DNA from 4 places in the Massilibacterium senegalense genome. Region 3 is predicted to be linked to each of the others. Evidence: riboswitches for the same ligand, from Rfam matches in the RefSeq annotation. Region 3 holds a riboswitch; each other region holds the start of a gene.
The links. Region 3 has a riboswitch for S-adenosylmethionine ahead of BN1372_RS02475 (aminotransferase class I/II-fold pyridoxal phosphate-dependent enzyme). Riboswitches for the same ligand answer to the same signal wherever they lie in the genome.
Positions count from the first base shown of each region.

Region 1 (4,603 bases), on a different contig from region 3:
TTCGTGAATTGCCTAACGCGACGATTTTAGAAGTGCCTAACATATATAAAGAAGTTGCGATGACATCGACAGATGAAATACGAAAACTATTAAAAGAAGCTCACTTTATGGTGAAGGAATAGGAGGATTTTATTATTCACGATTTAACAGAAGAACAATTGTCGGCATTTACCGAACAAGAACAAGTCTTTTTGTATATATCCACTCCATTTTGTGGAACGTGTCAAGTCGCACAAAAAATCATGGAAGTGGTCGAAGAATTGATGCCGCAGTTAAAAATAAGAAAGATTAATGCAAATTATTTCCCAGAACATATGGAAGAGTGGCAAGTGGAGAGTGTTCCGTGTTTGTTACGATGGAACAATGGCAAGATAGAAGATAAAGTGTATGCTTTTCATTCCGTTCCACACATGTACGAGTATGTTGGAAAATTTGTGACAAAGTAAGAACATTTCTTGTTTTTTGAAACCTTATTCTATAAAAAAACGTCTATTAGGTAATAGTCCAGCGTATAATAGTAATATGTCCTTTTGGAAGAAAAATCCTTGAATATTACAATTACAATTCGAATAAACGATTTGTCATGAAACTGTATAAGAACAAGGGCATAGTTCATGTTATAACTGACATATGGACAGATACAGAACTCTTACCAATGAGTCTGTTAATTAGATGAGGTGGAAGAAAAAAATGATGAATTCAAGAGAAAAAGTAATAGATACAACGTTAGAATTAGAAGATAAAGTATTGTTGATTCAACAAGGAAACGAATCATTACGAAACGAAATATTATCGGAGTACCAACCATTTGTTAAAAAAGTAACGTCTAAAGTGTGCAACCAATATATTGATGAATCGATGGATGAATATAGTGTTGGATTATGCGCATTAAACGAAGCGATTGATCAATATAATCCGCACCAAGGAAGTAAATTTTTATCTTTTTCCAACATGGTCATTAGAAGACGTGTCATTGATTACATACGACGCGAACAACGACAAAAACGTTTATTCTTTTTTGTCCAAGAAGATGATAATGAACAACGTATGGAAGAAAGTTATTTAGAGCAACAAGTAGCATTAGATCATTATCGTCAACATTTACAAATTGAAAATCGAGTTAGCGAAATTAATGAGTTTCGTGAACTTTTAAAAGAATATAACATTACGTTTGATGTACTAAGTAAACAATGTCCAAAACATATAGATGCGCGTGAAAATGCAAAAGAAATTGCAAGAATTATTGTTGAAAACGAAGAATTTTCGAATTATTTACAAGAAAAAAAACAACTTCCAATAAAAGCTTTATTAACAAAGGTCTCCTGTAGTCGTAAAACGATTGAACGTAATCGAAAGTATATAATAGCGGTTGCTTTAATATACTTAGGGAAATTTACAGCTTTGCAATCGTATATCGAATGAAATGAAGGAGGTAGCTAGGTGCAGCGTGGAATTGTCGTTGAAGTTAAAAAAAGAAATGCGATTATTTTAACGAAAGATGGAACGATTCAAAAAATAAAACTAGCAAAAAAACATTATCCAATTGTCGGAGAAGAAATGCTAATTAGGCCGAGCGAACCTCAATATAAAATACATTACGTGCTTTTTCCGTTTCTTTTTCTATTTTTCATTTTGACTCTTATCGAAGAAACGGATGCGCCGGAATTCAATCCTATCGTCGCGTATGTCAATTTTTTTGGACCGGGAAGTGTAGAAGTAGGAGTCGATGAAAACTGGAATGTCGTCACGTTGCATGCGTACGACCAAATTGGTAGTGAAGTTATTCGAATGTTACCGAATCAACCAACATTAGATGATTTATCGGCGCAATTTTCACAATATACAACGGATCAATCAAATTTGTTAATTGCCACAACAATGACGAGACAAGAGCAAGAGCCGTTGCTACGAGAAAAATTACAAATGATTGATGAGCGAGAAAAAAATATGATGTTTACCATTCATTCTTTGCAAAAAGAGAAACGAAAAGAAGCTTTTATGGAAGGATTATCACCTGGGAAATATGTTGTATTTTTGGAAAGTGAAAAATATTCCCCGATAATGCTCGGGAAATCCCAACAAGACGACAGCAAGAAGAATCAAAATTTGCTACGTTCGACTCAGTCCTTAAAAGATTCTTTACGGTCTAACAATCAATTTGTCACAACCAATATAGAATAGCAATGTATAGGATCGGGATACTCTCTTTTTTCTTTCTAACAAAAGAAGAAAGGGAGTATTTTTTATCCCACATTAACGGGTAAAGCCCCTACTTCAAAATGTTAAGGTAGGCCTGCAAATAGTTAAATGAGGGATCAAACTGACAAAATCGAGAGACCTCCGTTTTTTTTGATAATCTAGCTACAAGGAGCTAACGACTTCCGCTAGAATTCAAACCCCTACAGAAGCAAAAAAGTGCTTCTTCCGTTCTTCACCTTCTAGTTCCGTCGTTGAACGAGTCCCTCTCCACTTTTTTGATAAAGCTAAAGATTGAGAAAATATTTTGCTTTCGTTAAAATGAGAAAGTAGATAGGTAGAAAATAGGGATAGGACATGAAATGAGGAATCGACCAATGGGAAATCTCGTAATTTATGCGATGGGATTTATTTTTGTTTCATTTTTAACGATTGTCACTTGGCAAACGTTTAAGAAAGATACGAAAAATGAACAGTTAGAAGATGTCGTTGTATTAGATTCGAATAAAGAGATGAAAATATGGGAAGGCAAAATTAATTACATTTTAACTGATAAAGGGAAAACGTATGAAGATTTGGATATTATCGTCTATGACGACGGGGTGTTTATCGGTTATGCGAAACAAGCGTATCCGTTCTTTTATCTGGAATCAAACGAGATTCAACGCGTAATTGATCGACACGGAAAAACATTTATTTATACAATTGCTTCTTTTAGTGGTCCAAAATCTTTTGAAGTATCTCTTGCAAAAGGGGAAACAACCGCATTAACAAAAAAGATTTCGTTTATTTTAGAACGTGCAAATAAAACGAAAAAAAGGGTTGACTTATCAGAATAGTGGTGATAATATTTCAATTAATCAAAATAAATCAAAAAATACTGACAATTCCATAGTTCTTATCAAGAGCGGCGGAGGGACTGGCCCTATGAAGCCCGGCAACCGGTTGTGTGAAACACGGTGCTAAATCCTGCAGAACAATCGATGTTCTGGTAGATGAGAAGAGTGATGATAAAGCCTTCTCTTCTCAACAAGAGAGGGCTTTTTTGAATAGTTACTTCTTCTAGATAAGCGTATAAGATGTCGGTATAATCCCCAAGGAGGAGACGAATAATGACAAAAGACACAAGTGAGTATCAATTAGAAACATTAGGTGTACACGCAGGACTGCCGAAAAACGAAGGAACAAACGCACATGCACTCCCAATTTATTTAACCAATGCGTATCTTTTTAATAGTGCCGACCATGCTGCTAATTTATTTTCATTAGCAGAACCAGGAAATATTTATACTCGATTAATGAATCCGACAACAAGTGCTTTTGAAGAAAGAATTGCAGCAATGGAAGGTGGCGTCGCAGCTTTAGCTGTTGCAAGTGGTAGTGCAGCGATTACATATGCCATTTTAAATATTGCAGGTGCAGGCGATGAAATTGTGTCATCTGCTAATGTATACGGTGGAACGTTTAATTTATTCCAACATACATTACCGAAGTATGGAGTAAATACAACATTTGTAGATCCAACTGATTTAGAAGCAATCAAGGCAGCGATTACACCAAAAACGAAAGCAATTTATGCAGAAACAGTTGGGAACCCAAGCTTAAACGTATTAGATATTGAAGCAGTGGCAGCTATTGCACATGCAGCAGGTATTCCGTTAATTATTGATAACACATTTGCTTCTCCGTATTTATGTCGCCCAATTGAATTCGGTGCAGACATTGTTGTTCACTCTGCAACAAAATGGATTGGTGGGAACGGAACAGCAATGGGTGGTGTGATTGTCGATGGTGGAACATTCGATTGGCATTCTGATAAATTCCCAGGTTTTACAGAGCCAGACTCAAGCTATAACGGAGTAGTATTTGCAGATTTAGGCGCACCAGCATTTGTAACAAAAATTCGCGTACAATTACTACGGGATACAGGTGCAGCGTTAAGTCCGTTCAATGCGTTTTTATTATCATTAGGTGCAGAAACATTACACGTTCGGATGAAAGAACATGTTGCTAATGCACAAAAACTAGTAGAATATTTAAAAAATCATCCAGCTGTAAGTTGGGTATTGTATCCTGGCAGTGAGGATCATCCTTCTTATGAATTAGCGAAAAAATATTTACCAAAGGGTGCAGGTTCTGTCGTTGTATTTGGTATTAAAGGTGGGCGTGCGGCTGGACGTGAAGTCATTAATAATGTGAACTTATGGTCACACGTTGCCAACGTTGGGGATGTGAAAAGTTTAATTATTCACCCAGCAAGCACAACGCATTCGCAATTATCCGATGAAGAATTAAAAGAAGCTGGTGTAAAAGACGATTTAATTCGTTTATCTGTCGGAATTGAAAATATTGATGACATTGTGAATGATTTAGAACAAGCAATTGAAAAAGCAACAGGATTGAAAAG
Region 1 is NZ_LN831786.1:1,610,278-1,614,880, reverse strand. Features, by position in the region: gene BN1372_RS11380 (toprim domain-containing protein) at 1-122, shown strand, start outside; gene BN1372_RS11375 (thioredoxin family protein) at 159-446, shown strand; gene sigI (RNA polymerase sigma-I factor) at 691-1,422, shown strand; gene BN1372_RS11365 (anti-sigma factor domain-containing protein) at 1,441-2,181, shown strand; gene BN1372_RS11360 (hypothetical protein) at 2,574-3,035, shown strand; SAM riboswitch class I at 3,092-3,198, shown strand; gene BN1372_RS11355 (O-acetylhomoserine aminocarboxypropyltransferase/cysteine synthase family protein) at 3,309-4,603, shown strand, end outside.
Region 1: linked by a shared signal. The riboswitch ahead of BN1372_RS11355 (O-acetylhomoserine aminocarboxypropyltransferase/cysteine synthase family protein) and the one ahead of BN1372_RS02475 (aminotransferase class I/II-fold pyridoxal phosphate-dependent enzyme) in region 3 are both predicted to bind S-adenosylmethionine.

Region 2 (4,603 bases), on a different contig from region 3:
CGCTAAATGACTTAAATTATAATCACTTAAAACTAATGAAGTAGCTCCAAATGTATTCGTTTCAATAATATCTGCACCAGCTTCTAAATATTCTCGATGAATATGATCAATAACTTCTGGCTTCGTTAAGATTAAATATTCATTACATCCTTCATATTCCTCTCCCCCAAAATCTTCAGCCGTTAAATTAGCAGCTTGAATCATCGTTCCCATAGCCCCGTCCAGTACGAGAATTCGTTCATTTAGTTGTTTTTCTAATAAAGATACTCCCAATTGTTCTACGTCCTTTCTTGTTTGAAATTAAATCGATGCTAGTTTCTTACGGTCTTTTGCCTGAATAAACTGAGCAAGTTCAACTGTTAAATCATATCGATTAAATGGTGTAATTAAATAAATACCGTTAAAATACTCCAATGCTACATCTAAAAGTGATTTACTAATAGCTAAACTTTCTTTCGTTGCTTCTTCTTTTGTTTGACAACGTTTCATTGTCGTTAAAATATCTTCTGTTAACCGAATCCCTGGTACTTCATTGTGTAAAAATTCTGCATTTCGCGCACCAGTAAATGGCATAATCCCTAAATAAATAGGCGTTTGCAAATGTTTCGTTGCTTCATACACTTCGATAATTCTTTCTTCCGAATAAACTGGTTGTGTCATAAAAAAGTCTGCACCAGCTTCTATTTTTTTCTCCATCCGTTGCACTGCTTTTTCTACGTACTTCACATTCGGATTAAAAGCAGCTCCGACCGAAAAATCCGTTTTCCCTTCTAATGACTGACCAGAAAACGATAATCCTTCGTTTAGTTGTTTAATAAAACGGATCAATTCAAATGATGACAGATCATATACACCAGTTGCGCCTGGAAAATCACCTACTTTTGCAGGATCACCTGTAATGGCTAATATATCTCGAATCCCTAATGCATGTAGCCCTAATAAATGCGATTGTAATCCGATTAAATTACGATCGCGACAAGTGAGATGAACTAATGAGCGTATTTGATATTGCTGTTTTAAAATGGACGCCATCGCCATATTCGAAATTCTTGGGGTTGCTAATGAGTTGTCAGCCATTGTGATTGCTTCTACTCCCGCTTGATGCAATGCTTTTGCCCCTTCGATAAAAGGTTCCATGTTCACGTTCTTTGGTGTATCTAATTCCACAATGATGGATCGTTTCGTTTTTACAACCTCTTGAAGCGGAGCATCGCTACGTTTCCTCGTAACAGAAAGCGTTGCTGGCGTTGCTTTCGTTTCCTGGAATGATTTTTCTGAAATCGGCTTTAATTCCCGAACTGCTTCTGCCATATAGCGAATATGTTCTGGTGTCGTTCCGCAACATCCACCGATTAAACGAACGCCTTCTTTCACAAATTCTGTTGCCATTTCGCCAAAATATTTTGGATTTTCTGAATATGAGAATTTTCCGTCAATATATTGCGGTAAACTAGCATTTGGATATGCACTTAAAAAAGCATGATCAAAAATCGGTACTTCTTTAAACGACCGTAACATATGAAGTGGACCTAAACGACAATTTAATCCAACTACATCTGCCCCTAAGTCAATTAACTCTGCAAACGCGTCTTTTACTTTCTTTCCGCCTTGCAACACTCCTACTTCATGAAGAGATAATTGTGCAACAACCGGAAGGTTGGTTAATTTTTTTGCGACTTTCACTGCTATCTTTAATTCTTCTAAATCATAATATGTTTCAAATAAAAAACCATCTATTTGTTCCTGTGCTAACCAATACACTTGTTCTGAAATCATTTTTTCGAGCTCTTCTAATTCGTTATCACGTTTATGAAGAGCACGAATACCACCTACAGTTCCAAGAACAAACACTTCGTCTTTTGCCGCTTGACGAGCGATTCTAGCACCTGCTTGATTGATTTGTTTTGTTAACGCTTCGAGCCCATATCGTTGTAATTTTTCTGCATTGGCTGCGTATGTGTTTGTTTGGATAACTTGAGCACCTGCTTCAATATAGGCACGATGAATATTGTATATTTCTTCACTATGCGTTAAATTCATTTCTTCATAAGAACGATCTACCCCATGGGAATATAGCATCGTTCCCATTGCCCCGTCCGCAATTAAAATATCATTTTGTAATTTTTTTAACAACTCCATCTACTCACACCCTACTCTTTATTCTCCACACAAAAAAACCCTTCCTCTAGAAAGAAGAAGGGAAAATTCACATGACCTTCTTCTTATCTAGCTGGAATTAGCACCTTTACCTACTAGTAGGTCGGTTGCTGAGACGTCTTTGGGCCAGTCCCTCAGTCTCTCTTGATAAGAAGTTTAAACGAGCTATCCTATTAAACTTGTAATTAACAATACTATAACTGTGTGAAAAATTCAATCCTTTTTCATACAGAAAGTTTTTCTGTATGTTTTAACGCCATTTGTTCTTCGTTTATAAGTCGTACTTTATATAATACTAGCCACCATAATCCAAGCATAAATGGAACGATAAAATAAAGATAATGGTCAAACTTTAAGAATACATAATCAAACATACCATGCAACATAATTGGAAGTAAAAAGGATAAAGATAAAAGAATCTTTTTCTTTTTTCCTGTTTGAAATTTACCTTTTCCGACATAATACCCCATCACCGCACCAAATAACGCATGACCAGATACTGGTAAAAGCGCCCGCATAAAGGCAAAATCAATTCCATATACAAATAAATATAAAATATTTTCAATCGTAGCAAAACCTAATGATACACTTACTGCATACACAATTCCATCGAAAGGTTCGTTAAACTCTCCATTCTTATACACACCATACATTAAAACAAACCACTTCACACATTCCTCTAGGAAACCAGCTTGAAGAAATGCTTGTTGCCAATCACGAATAAATAGACCTTCTTGTATAAAAATATATTGCATAAACATAACAGGGAAAGTTAATAAACACCCAAACAAAAACATCCGAATAACAAGTGAAATCGGTTCGACGTATTTATCGCGCAAATAAAAATAACTAAGTAACGCAAACCCAGGAGCGATTCCTGCTGTAATAATCGTAATCATTTGTTCCCTCACTTTTATTATTTTATAACGATTTCTTCTGTTTCAAGTATATTAGCTTCATCAATTATAGCTAAAAAGAACAAAACTGAATGTTGATTCATCTTTCGTTGTTTGCTACTCTATCCTTCCAAAATAATCTTTCACCATTTTACTAGCTAGGCAGCACCTTAAAGAGCGAACAAAAGGAAATTAGCAAAATGAATATCCTTCCTTTTTCTTTCATTATAGCTTCTTTATGATGACATTTATTCTTTTATTTTAACAGATTATAGCTTCCTTTTTATGTTTTACACAAAATTTATTGGAAAACAAAAAAATCCTTGCCCATCTTTTAAAAAGGGCAAGGAACTTTTACACGTATTTTTTATTTAACACTCTTTTTCCATTATTTTGTTTGCAATCAGACCTCCGTGAAATCGGCCATTTTCAATAAAAATTTCATTTGCTTCATTACCTGCAGCAATAACACCCGCAATAAATAGATTTTCCACATTTGTTTCCATTGTTTCAGGATTAAAATGAGGTCTTCCAGTCTCTTGATTTTCGATTACTCCCATACTTTGAATAAAAGAATGATCAGGATGATAACCTGTCATCGCAAACACATAATCATTTTCAATAACAACTTCTTCGCCATTCTTTACATAGACAACTTCATGATCACGAATTTCTTTTATTGTTGCGTTAAACTCCATTTTTACTAATTCATTTCGAACGAGCGACTCAAATTCTGGTAATACCCATGGTTTAATACTCGAAGAATATTCACATCCTCTATAGACAACGGTTACACGGGCACCTGCTTTTTCAAGTTCTAACGCCGCATCAATCGCTGAGTTTTTCCCACCAATGACAACTACATCTTTATCGAAGTATGGATGCGCTTCTTTAAAATAATGAAATACTTTCTTTTTCTCTTCCCCTGGAACATTCATATAATTTGGGCTATCATAATATCCAGTTGCAATTACAACATACTCCGTATTATATCGTTCTTTTGTTCCATCTTGTTTTATCGTATACACATGGAATGAACCATCCACTTGCTTTTCTACTTTTTCAACCCGTTCATATGCATTCACACGAACTTCTTTTAATTTCACGACTTCTCGATAATACGCCAATGCTTGATTGCGCTTCGGTTTCCGTCCTTCAATGATAAATGGAACATCCCCAATCGCCAATTTTTCACTCGTGCTAAAGAATGTTTGATGCGTTGGATAACGGTAAATAGAATGTACCACATTTCCTTTTTCTATCACAAGCGGATTTTTACCTATTTTTTGAAGTTCGATTGCCGCTGATAATCCACACGGACCTCCACCAACAATAAGCGCATCTTCTTTTTTCATTGCAAAACATCTCCTAATAAATGATCTTTTCTACTTCAATGATAAGCTACATTCCTGCAACAAATAGGAATGAACACTCATACCGTTCAAACATATATGCATAGTTAATGATAGCAAAAAAACAAGAAATCTTCCATCAGTGAAGGGTTTGCTATTCTTCATTAAAGCATAGATGAACTGGTTTCACTATTATAC
Region 2 is NZ_LN831786.1:903,287-907,889, forward strand. Features, by position in the region: gene metH (methionine synthase) at 1-273, opposite strand, end outside; gene BN1372_RS07875 (bifunctional homocysteine S-methyltransferase/methylenetetrahydrofolate reductase) at 301-2,139, opposite strand; SAM riboswitch class I at 2,220-2,311, opposite strand; gene prsW (glutamic-type intramembrane protease PrsW) at 2,382-3,056, opposite strand; gene BN1372_RS07885 (YpdA family putative bacillithiol disulfide reductase) at 3,425-4,408, opposite strand.
Region 2: linked by a shared signal. The riboswitch ahead of BN1372_RS07875 (bifunctional homocysteine S-methyltransferase/methylenetetrahydrofolate reductase) and the one ahead of BN1372_RS02475 (aminotransferase class I/II-fold pyridoxal phosphate-dependent enzyme) in region 3 are both predicted to bind S-adenosylmethionine.

Region 3 (4,603 bases):
AAGGTGAAAGCGTCTTACCCTTTTATGAAGGCAGAATAAATAAAAGAAAGGAGGAGTGTCCTTGAGTTATGAAGGTTGGATTATTGCAACAGGTATTTTAGTTGGCGTGACTTGTGGAATAGTCGGTAGCTTTTTAATTTTACGTCAAATTGCTATGTTATCGGATGCGATTAGTCATACTGTTTTATTAGGAATTGTGTTAGCTTTTCTCATTAGTCAAAGTGTGAATGGCATGTATATGTTGATTGGTGCAGTTATTGTTGGATTACTGACCGCCTTTTTAGTTCAGCTACTTCATCAACTTGGAACGATGCAAGATGCGGCAATAGGTGTCGTATTTACAACTTTGTTTGCAATTGGTGTTATCTTATTATCGCTGTTTGTTGAAAATGTTCATTTAGATGTAGAGCATGCATTAATGGGGGAAATTACATTTGTTCCTTGGGATACCATCCAAGTTCCCTTTTTAGGAGATGTTCCCCAAGCTGTTGTTTTGCTCAGTAGTGTTCTTTTTATAGATTTACTAATAATTTTTTGTTTTTATAAAGAATTTAAGATTACATCCTTTGATCCAAATATGGCAGTAGCAATTGGAATTCCACTCATGTTTATTCATTACTTATTAATGGGTATGGTATCCATTACGACCGTTGCTGCTTTTGATAGCGTTGGTTCTATACTAGTAGTTGCTATGTTAATCGCTCCAGGAGCTACTGCTTATTTATTAACAGATAAATTGTCCGTTATGTTAGTTTTTAGTGCTTGTATTGGAACGATTGATGCTTTATTAGGATACTATGTTGCTAGTTATTTCGATGTTTCGATTTCTGGAGCCATGGCATCTATGGCAGGCTTTATCTTTTTACTTGCATGGCTATTTTCTCCAAAGTATGGTTTAGTTTCGAAAAAGATAGCACATCTTTTTTTATCAAAAAATTAGTGGACGTTGAACCCTCTTTAACAGGTAGTAAGACCCCAATAGTATTGAAACATAACGAAGCGGGGAATTAAGTTGCCGTAATAAGACGCCTAGTTGCAGACGCAAAGAGCACGCTTTTTTACTAGGAGCCTTATTGCTTTTTCGTTGAACAAACTCCTATTGCTTTCGAGATAATAAAAGATAGATAAGTGCATTAAACATTGTTAGGAGAAGGATGAAAGCCTCTACTGATAGAAGATTTCTTTATCGTAAATTTTACTTGACGTTTTTAATATTAACAAATATGATAAGAATAGATTGAATTAAAAAAACAGAATAATCAGTATTATCTTATCAAGAGTAGGTGGAGGGAATTGGCCCAATGAAACCCGGCAACCAATCGTTATTGCAAGATACGGTGCTAAATCCAACAGAAATTACATTCTGGGAGATAAGAGAGACACTCGTCCTTTATCTCTTTCATACATGATGAAAGAGATTTTTTTGTTTATTACGAAGGGAGTTGTAACAATGAGAATAGAAAGTGTGTTAGCGCAAATTGGTTCAACGATTGATAAACGTACAGGGGCAATTAGTTATCCTATTTATAATTCCACTGCATATAGACATCCCGCTTTAGGCGAAAGTACTGGATTTGATTATGCTCGTACAAAAAATCCAACGCGCTCTGTATTAGAAGAGGCGATTAAACAATTAGAAAAAGGAGATGCAGGTTTTGCCTGTAGTACCGGTATGGCAGCTATTCAACTTGTATTCTCTCTTTTTAGTCAAGGAGATCATTTAATTCTATCAGTTGATTTATATGGCGGCACATACCGGATTATGGAACAGGTAATGTCCCGTTTTGGAATTACTGCGACATATGTAGATACGAATGATATAGAAGCATTAGAACGAGCACAAACAGGACAGACAAAAGCTATTTTTATCGAAACGCCAACCAATCCACTTATGATGATTACGGATTTGGAAAAGGTGAGCAGTTGGGCGAAACAGCGTCAACTTCTTACAATTGTAGATAATACGTTGCTAACATCATTTTTCCAGCGACCGATAGAACATGGTATTGATATTGTGGTCCATAGTGCCACAAAATATTTAGGTGGTCATAATGACGTATTAGCAGGCTTAATTGTAACAAAAGGAAAAGAACTTTCAGAAAAAATGGAATTTTTACAAAATACAATTGGCTGCGTGTTAGGTGCGCAAGATGCTTGGTTATTGATGAGAGGGATGAAAACTTTAGCATTACGGATGGAACGACATGAAGAAAATGCTACAAAACTAGCGAAATATTTAAAGGTACATCCTTTAGTGAAAAACGTTTATTATCCTGCAATCGAAACACACCCAAGGTATCATACTCATCATAAACAATCTTCTGGAAATACAGGGATCTTTTCATTTGAAGTAGTGGATGTAGCATTAGTTGAACCAATTTTACGACATGTTCAATTGATTTCTTTTGCAGAAAGCCTAGGTGGAGTAGAGACGTTATTAACGTATCCTGCGATTCAAACGCATGCCGATATTCCAGAGGAAATTAGACAGGAAGTTGGTGTTAGTGATACGTTATTACGTATTTCTGTCGGAATTGAACATATAGATGATTTAATTCAAGATTTGGACCAAGCGTTAAAAGAGGCAGAATTTGAATGGAAAGTGAAGGTAACGATAAATGAAAAATAAACAACGATTCGAAACGAAAAATATTCATTATGAAGGTGCGATTGACGAACGAACAGGCGCATCTAGTACGCCGATTATTCAAGCATCGACATTTCACCAAACAGATGTATTAAATGGACAAGAATTTGATTATACTCGATCCGGAAATCCGACAAGAAAAGCATTAGAAGCGTATATTGCGCAATTGGAAAGTGGAAACTATGGGTATGCATTTGCTTCTGGAATGGCGGCCATTTCTAGTGCATTGATGATTTTATCTAGTGGCGATCATATCGTTTGTACAGAAGACGTGTACGGAGGGACGTATCGTTTATTAACGACCATTTTACCGAGAATGAATATTGAAACAACCTTTGTGGACATGACTGATATAGAAGTGATAAAAGCAGCAATTCAACCGAATACAAAAGTGATTTACATGGAAACTCCATCTAACCCTACCTTAAAAATAACGGATATGAAGGGCGTAGTGGAAGTTGCGAAAGAACGGAATGTTTTAACGATGGTAGACAATACATTTATGACCCCGTATTATCAACGTCCTTTAGAACTTGGTGTCGATGTTGTTTTACATAGCGCTTCTAAATTTTTAGGCGGTCATTCTGATTTAATCGCTGGATTAGCGGTTGTAAATGACAAAGGGCTCGCGAACAAAATCAAACAAATGCAAAATGGATTAGGAAATATGCTCGGTGTACAAGATTCTTGGTTATTAATGCGTGGGATGAAGACATTGTCTGCTCGGATGAGTATTCATGAACAGAATGCTCGAAAATTAGCAAACTGGTTGTCAGGTCATCCAAAAGTACAACACGTCTATTACCCAGGGTTAACTAATCATCCACAACGTACCATTCACGAACAGCAATCTAGTGGATATGGAGCAATTGTGTCGTTTGATGTAGGAAATGAAGAAAAAGCGTTACAAGTAATGAACCAAGTAAAGATTCCGATTGTCGCGGTATCACTTGGTGCAGTGGAGAGTATTTTATCGTACCCAGCAAAAATGTCTCATGCAGCAATGCCAAAAAAAGTACGTCATTCTCGTGGTATAGGGGATGGCCTCTTGCGTTATTCGGTCGGAATTGAAAGTGTGGATGATTTAATTCGTGATTTGGATGAAGCGTTACAAACGTTATAACGGCTTTTCCCCTTTACTTTTTTTAGCAAAAATTTTATTCTAAATAAAAGGGTAGAAGTTTTTTGTTCAGAAAGAAGGAATAAGCATGATCTATTTTTTAATCGGTATTGGAGGAATGATTGGTAGTCTTTTGCGATACGGATTAAGTCTGTGGATGACAACGATGTTTCCATCTTCTTTTTTTACTGGAACGATGATTGCAAATAGTGTCGGTTGTTTTTTTTTAGGATGGTTAACGAGCCGAACAATGAAAACAAATCGTTTTTCTCCGCTTTTAACAAAAGCAGTAGGTACAGGGGTTATCGGTTCATTTACGACGTTTTCAACATTTAGTATGGAAACGGTGGAACTATGGATGAATCATGAAGTTCTTCTTGCTTGTTTCTATTGTTTCATTAGTGTGATAACAGGCTTTTTCTTTGTTTTCTTCGGTTGGACGTTAGGTGGAAAAGAGAAGGTGACATTATGATAGAAGTAATAATGGTTGCCATTGGTGGTTTTTTTGGTGCAATGCTTCGGTTTTTTATTAGTCAAAAATGGAATGCAGGAAAACGTAATCTTCCAATCGGGACGCTATTTGTCAATACTGTGGGTTCTTTTTTACTCGGAATAGTGACAGGTTTAGCTGTTTCGAATACGCTGTCTTTATTGCTTGCAACAGGATTTCTTGGCGCATTCACAACGTTTTCTACATTTTATGTAGAATTATTTCAATTACGAAAAGAAAAAAAGTGGCTCTTTTTCTACGGTTTTTTAAGTTACATCTTAGGAATCCTGCTTGCTTTTATTGGCTTTATCATTGGACATTCATTATAAACAACACGTGTAGCAGT
Region 3 is NZ_LN831785.1:340,302-344,904, reverse strand. Features, by position in the region: gene BN1372_RS02485 (metal ABC transporter permease) at 1-39, shown strand, start outside; gene BN1372_RS02480 (metal ABC transporter permease) at 62-940, shown strand; SAM riboswitch class I at 1,268-1,377, shown strand; gene BN1372_RS02475 (aminotransferase class I/II-fold pyridoxal phosphate-dependent enzyme) at 1,451-2,629, shown strand; gene BN1372_RS02470 (trans-sulfuration enzyme family protein) at 2,619-3,770, shown strand; gene crcB (fluoride efflux transporter CrcB) at 3,856-4,239, shown strand; gene crcB (fluoride efflux transporter CrcB) at 4,236-4,586, shown strand.

Region 4 (4,603 bases), on a different contig from region 3:
ACATCATAACGATATCCTTTTGGAAGGAGTAATTCGTCTTTGTTAGAAGGTTCAATGGCCTTGAATTTCAGTCCGTCCCCTTTTTTTCCTGATGTTGTGCTTGTTGATGGTTTTGCAAATGCTTGGCCAGTTAATGGAGAAAGTCCTGATGACGCAACGGTTAAGGCTGCAACTCCTGTTCCTACATATGTTAAAAACTTACGACGGTTAAGTTTGGTCATTTCATTACCTCCATTTTTATAATCAAACTGCTTACAGCATAGAACATTAATATTAAAAAAGTGTGTTCTCTCTGTAAAAATCATGTTAAATTATGTTAAATGCTATTTACATTGTTAGTATATTGTAAAAAAGAGTCTGAAAATGTCGAGGCAATAGTTTCGTTTGAAGATAGGATCTGAGTAGCGCCAGCGCGTATAGCATTGTTCTGTTGATCTGCTGTTAATATTTCCGCAAAAATAGGGAGGGTGGAAGAAAAACCTCTAATCGCAAGAATCGTTAAAATTGTTTGATTGTCCGCATCTTTTTCTGGTTTATATTGATCGGCAGTAATAAAAACAGCCTTTGCTTGCTTAATAGTTGCTTTTTGTAATGTCTCATCAAAATAGGGTGTACCTTTTAAAAAATAAAAAGAAGGAAGAGATATTGGTTGCACTTGAACGGTCTCATCTATTAAAAGAAGGGTGTCTTTGTTGAAAAATTGACATAATAGTTTTGTTCGCTCGTTCCAGCCAATAAAGACGATATGATTTTTTAACATCAATGCTTTTTTTCCTTTCTTTTGTTCATTTTGTTTTCGACTAGCAATCGAAGCTATAGTCGCCATGTAATGCGCCATAAAAGCTCCTCCAGTTAAAATCATAATCATGGTGATTATTTTTCCTTCCGTTGTTTTGGGAGTAAAGTCACCATATCCTACCGTAGCCATTGTAATAATTGCCCACCAAACACCATCAAAAAGGGAAGGATAATTTGTTGGTTCTATATAGTGGATAATTGTTCCGAAAGAGAATAAAAACATAAAAATAAATAAGAGCAATCGTATCGTGACAGGAAGTAAGGAGAAATGGTGAAACCATTGTGTCATCTATACATCGCCTCTTTCTTTTTTCTTCTAACGTTAGTATGCTTTAAGAAGAAAAAGTTAAACAATGAGGTTGGAAATATGGAAAAGCGAAAACAATTGGAACAAATTTCTTTCTTTTGTTCTTGTACAAAAGAACAATATGACATGATTTCTCCTTTATTGGTGGAAAAAACATTTGAAAAAGGAACGTATCTTTTTTTCGAACAAGAACCTTGTACGTTTGTTTATTTTTTAATAGAAGGATTAGTAAAAGTATTTCGGACAGAGAAAAGTGGGAGAGAACAAATTGTGAATTTGTTTGTTTCAAATGACATGTTTCCTCACGTAGGGGTAACAAAAGAAGGCACCTATCCCGCTACAGCACAAGCACAATTACCGAGTGTAGTATGGGTAATGCGAGTAGAAGACTTTCAATTAGTTTGTAATAAAATACCATTTTTGCAGATGCGTTTAGCAGAATTAATGGACCAGCATATCCGAGAATTACAACAACGTTTAGTGAAATCTTTAGACAAAAATATACCAACCAGGATTTACGAAGTAATCTGGCCAATTGCTTGCCGTATCGGTAAAAAAGTACAAGATGGCTATATGATTTCCCCGGCGCCAACCCATCAAGAAATAGCAGACTTAGTCGGTATTTCAAGAGAAACAGTTACACGGGCCATTCCAACATTAAAAAAAGAAAAAAGAATGGATGTAAGGAATCATCAGTTATACCTTTTTCATCCCCCAGCTAACGGGCAATAAGAACCCCGCTTTAAAACGTTAAGAAGCGCTCAAAATGAAAAGAGTTAAGAATTGCCCGTACACCTTGAGTAAGCGCATCTAGCCATCCGTAGGAAAAGTGCAAAAACCTCACCGATGGAAGCTTTCTTTATTATTAAACATAAAAACAACAGCGCCTATTCCAAACAAAGGCGCTGTTGTTAATTTTCCGACATGGTGCTGTAGGCTCGCGTCATAAGAAAAGTTGCTTTTTGGGGAAAGAGTATTTTATTCCGCAATTCATCTTATGCTAGTCGCCCTTAATCAAGCGCCCTCTACTTTTTGAATAATCTAGTTGCGATGGGCTACCGACTGCCGTACTAAGTCACCCGATTTCAGAGGCAAAGAGACGCCTCTTCCGGTCTTCGCCTTATAGCTCCGTCGTTAAACGAGCCCATCTCCACTTTTTAATAATCCAGTTCCGGGCGGCTACCGACTGCCGTAATAAGCCGCTCAACTCCAGAGGCAAAGAGGCGCCTCTTCCGTTGCACGTCTTATTACTCTGTCGGTGAGCGAGCCACCCTCCACTTTTTTATTTTTCTACGATTTCTTTTCGCATTGGTTCTAATTTGTTGGCGATTGTTTGGATGTCTTCTTTAGGTACGCCGAAGTGTTGTAGGCTGAATGCTAGGTGTTCTACAATCGCGTCAAAATGAATATCTTGTAATCCCATGCCTTCATGTGCTTTTTGCATAGATGCTCCAGTGTATTGGTTAGGGCCTCCAACCGCAAATGTAATGAATAACGTTTGATGACGGCGTTGTTTTTCCATATCGGTATTTTTAAAATAATCGTTTACTCTTTCGTCTGCTAGTACGCGATCATAAAACAAATCAACAACCTTCTTGATTCCTTCTTTTCCTCCTAAACGTTCATACAGTTCACTTGTTTGTGCCATGATGAAAGCTCCTTTCGATTGATAATGAATAACATCTTTAGTGTATAGCGTATCCGATTTGGAAAATGTGATTCTAATCACATTTCAAAAAAATAAACTAATTTTACAAAGTAGTATTGACATTCTACATAATTCTGATTAGAATAGTAAGAAATAAATATCTTATCAAGAGTGGAGGAGGGACCTAGACCGAGGAACCCCAGCAACCGGTTGAAAAATACGGTGCTACTTCCAGCAGAATGATGTCCATTTTGAGAGATAAGAATGTTTGCTCTCTAAAATGGTAACTTCCAATGACAAGTAAGGGGGAGTTAACCGAATGATGAAAGACAATCATGCAGAAGTGTGTCAAACAGTAGAAAAAATGCTAGCATCATTAAAGTTTGGAACGATTACGCTTGTTGTACAAGACGGAAAGGTGATCCAAATTGAAAAAAGTGAAAAAGTCCGAATTCGATAACATATGTTGCTGACTAGAGATACTAGAGGCGATTTTGATGAAAGAAAAGTTATTCTTTTATTAAAATCGTCTTTTTTTCGGAAAAAAAGGGGAGGAGAAATATGGGATTTACGTATGAAACATGGGATGAAACAGCCGTTTTATCCCGAAATAAATCATTTAACGATGCGCTCGATGGATTGAAATGGGCATATGAACAATATGGAGAAGGGATTGTATATGCTTGTAGTTTCGGAGCAGAAGGAATCGTTCTTCTAGACCTTATTTCAAAAATTAATTGTACCGCAAAAGTAGTGTTTTTAGATACCTCGCTTCATTTTAAAGAAACGTATGAATTGATTGAAAAAATAAAAGAACGGTATCCAGATGTACAAATTGACTTTTTAACACCGTCCGTCACGTTAGAGGAACAAGCAGAAAAATATGGAGATGCATTGTGGGAAAAAGAGCCTAATGTTTGTTGTACACTTCGTAAGGTGGAACCGTTAAAACGAACATTAATGAAATATAATGCTTGGATTTCGGGATTAAGACGAGAGCAATCCGAAACTAGAAAGCATGTTCAGTTTTTAAATAAAGATGACAACTTTAAAAATGTAAAGGTTTGTCCATTAATCCGTTGGACAAAAGAAGAAATATGGAAATATATTCAGCTTCATCGGTTAGATTATAATCCACTTCATGACCAAGGATACCCAAGTATCGGTTGTTTCCCTTGTACGCAAAAGGCAACAAATCCAAACGATGAACGGTCTGGCAGGTGGAATGGTTTTCAAAAAACGGAATGCGGGTTGCATAGTGCGACGTAAAGAAAGAAGGGATGAATGATGTTAACTATTCTTGCGTTTATCATCGCTTTTTTCTTTGCTATGAATATTGGTGGGAGTGGCGCTGCTGCTTCGATGGGTATTGCATACGGGGCAGGGGCTATTCCGAAAAAACGGATTGCACTTCTAATTTGCGGAGTCTGTGTGTTTTTAGGAGCAGTGCTTGGTGGTGGAGAAGTAGTTAAAACAATTGGATCAGGAATTGTGCCACCACAAACATTTTCAGTAAAAGTCGTTGTCATCGTATTATTTGCTGCTACTATGACCCTGTTTTTAGCCAATCTTTTAGGGATTCCGTTATCGACAAGTGAAGTAACAGTCGGTTCTGTCATTGGTGTTGGAATTGCTTTTCGCTCTCTTTATACAACGAAAATTATTTGGATTATTAGTTTTTGGATTATTGTCCCTTTTATCGCTTTTTTCTTTGCTTTCATAATTGGAAAAGGTATTTTACGTTTAGAAAAAAAGTATGCCACTTTTTTTCAAGGGAAATGGGAAAAAATGTGGATGATTATATTAGTGGGAACCGGTTGTTTTGAAGCTTTTTCAGCAGGGATGAACAA
Region 4 is NZ_LN831786.1:1,540,213-1,544,815, reverse strand. Features, by position in the region: gene BN1372_RS11025 (PhoX family protein) at 1-221, opposite strand, end outside; gene BN1372_RS11020 (potassium channel family protein) at 317-1,087, opposite strand; gene BN1372_RS11015 (Crp/Fnr family transcriptional regulator) at 1,166-1,837, shown strand; gene BN1372_RS11010 (group I truncated hemoglobin) at 2,388-2,753, opposite strand; SAM riboswitch class I at 2,913-3,018, shown strand; gene BN1372_RS14720 (YezD family protein) at 3,073-3,213, shown strand; gene BN1372_RS11005 (phosphoadenylyl-sulfate reductase) at 3,315-4,022, shown strand; gene BN1372_RS11000 (inorganic phosphate transporter) at 4,041-4,603, shown strand, end outside.
Region 4: linked by a shared signal. The riboswitch ahead of BN1372_RS14720 (YezD family protein) and the one ahead of BN1372_RS02475 (aminotransferase class I/II-fold pyridoxal phosphate-dependent enzyme) in region 3 are both predicted to bind S-adenosylmethionine.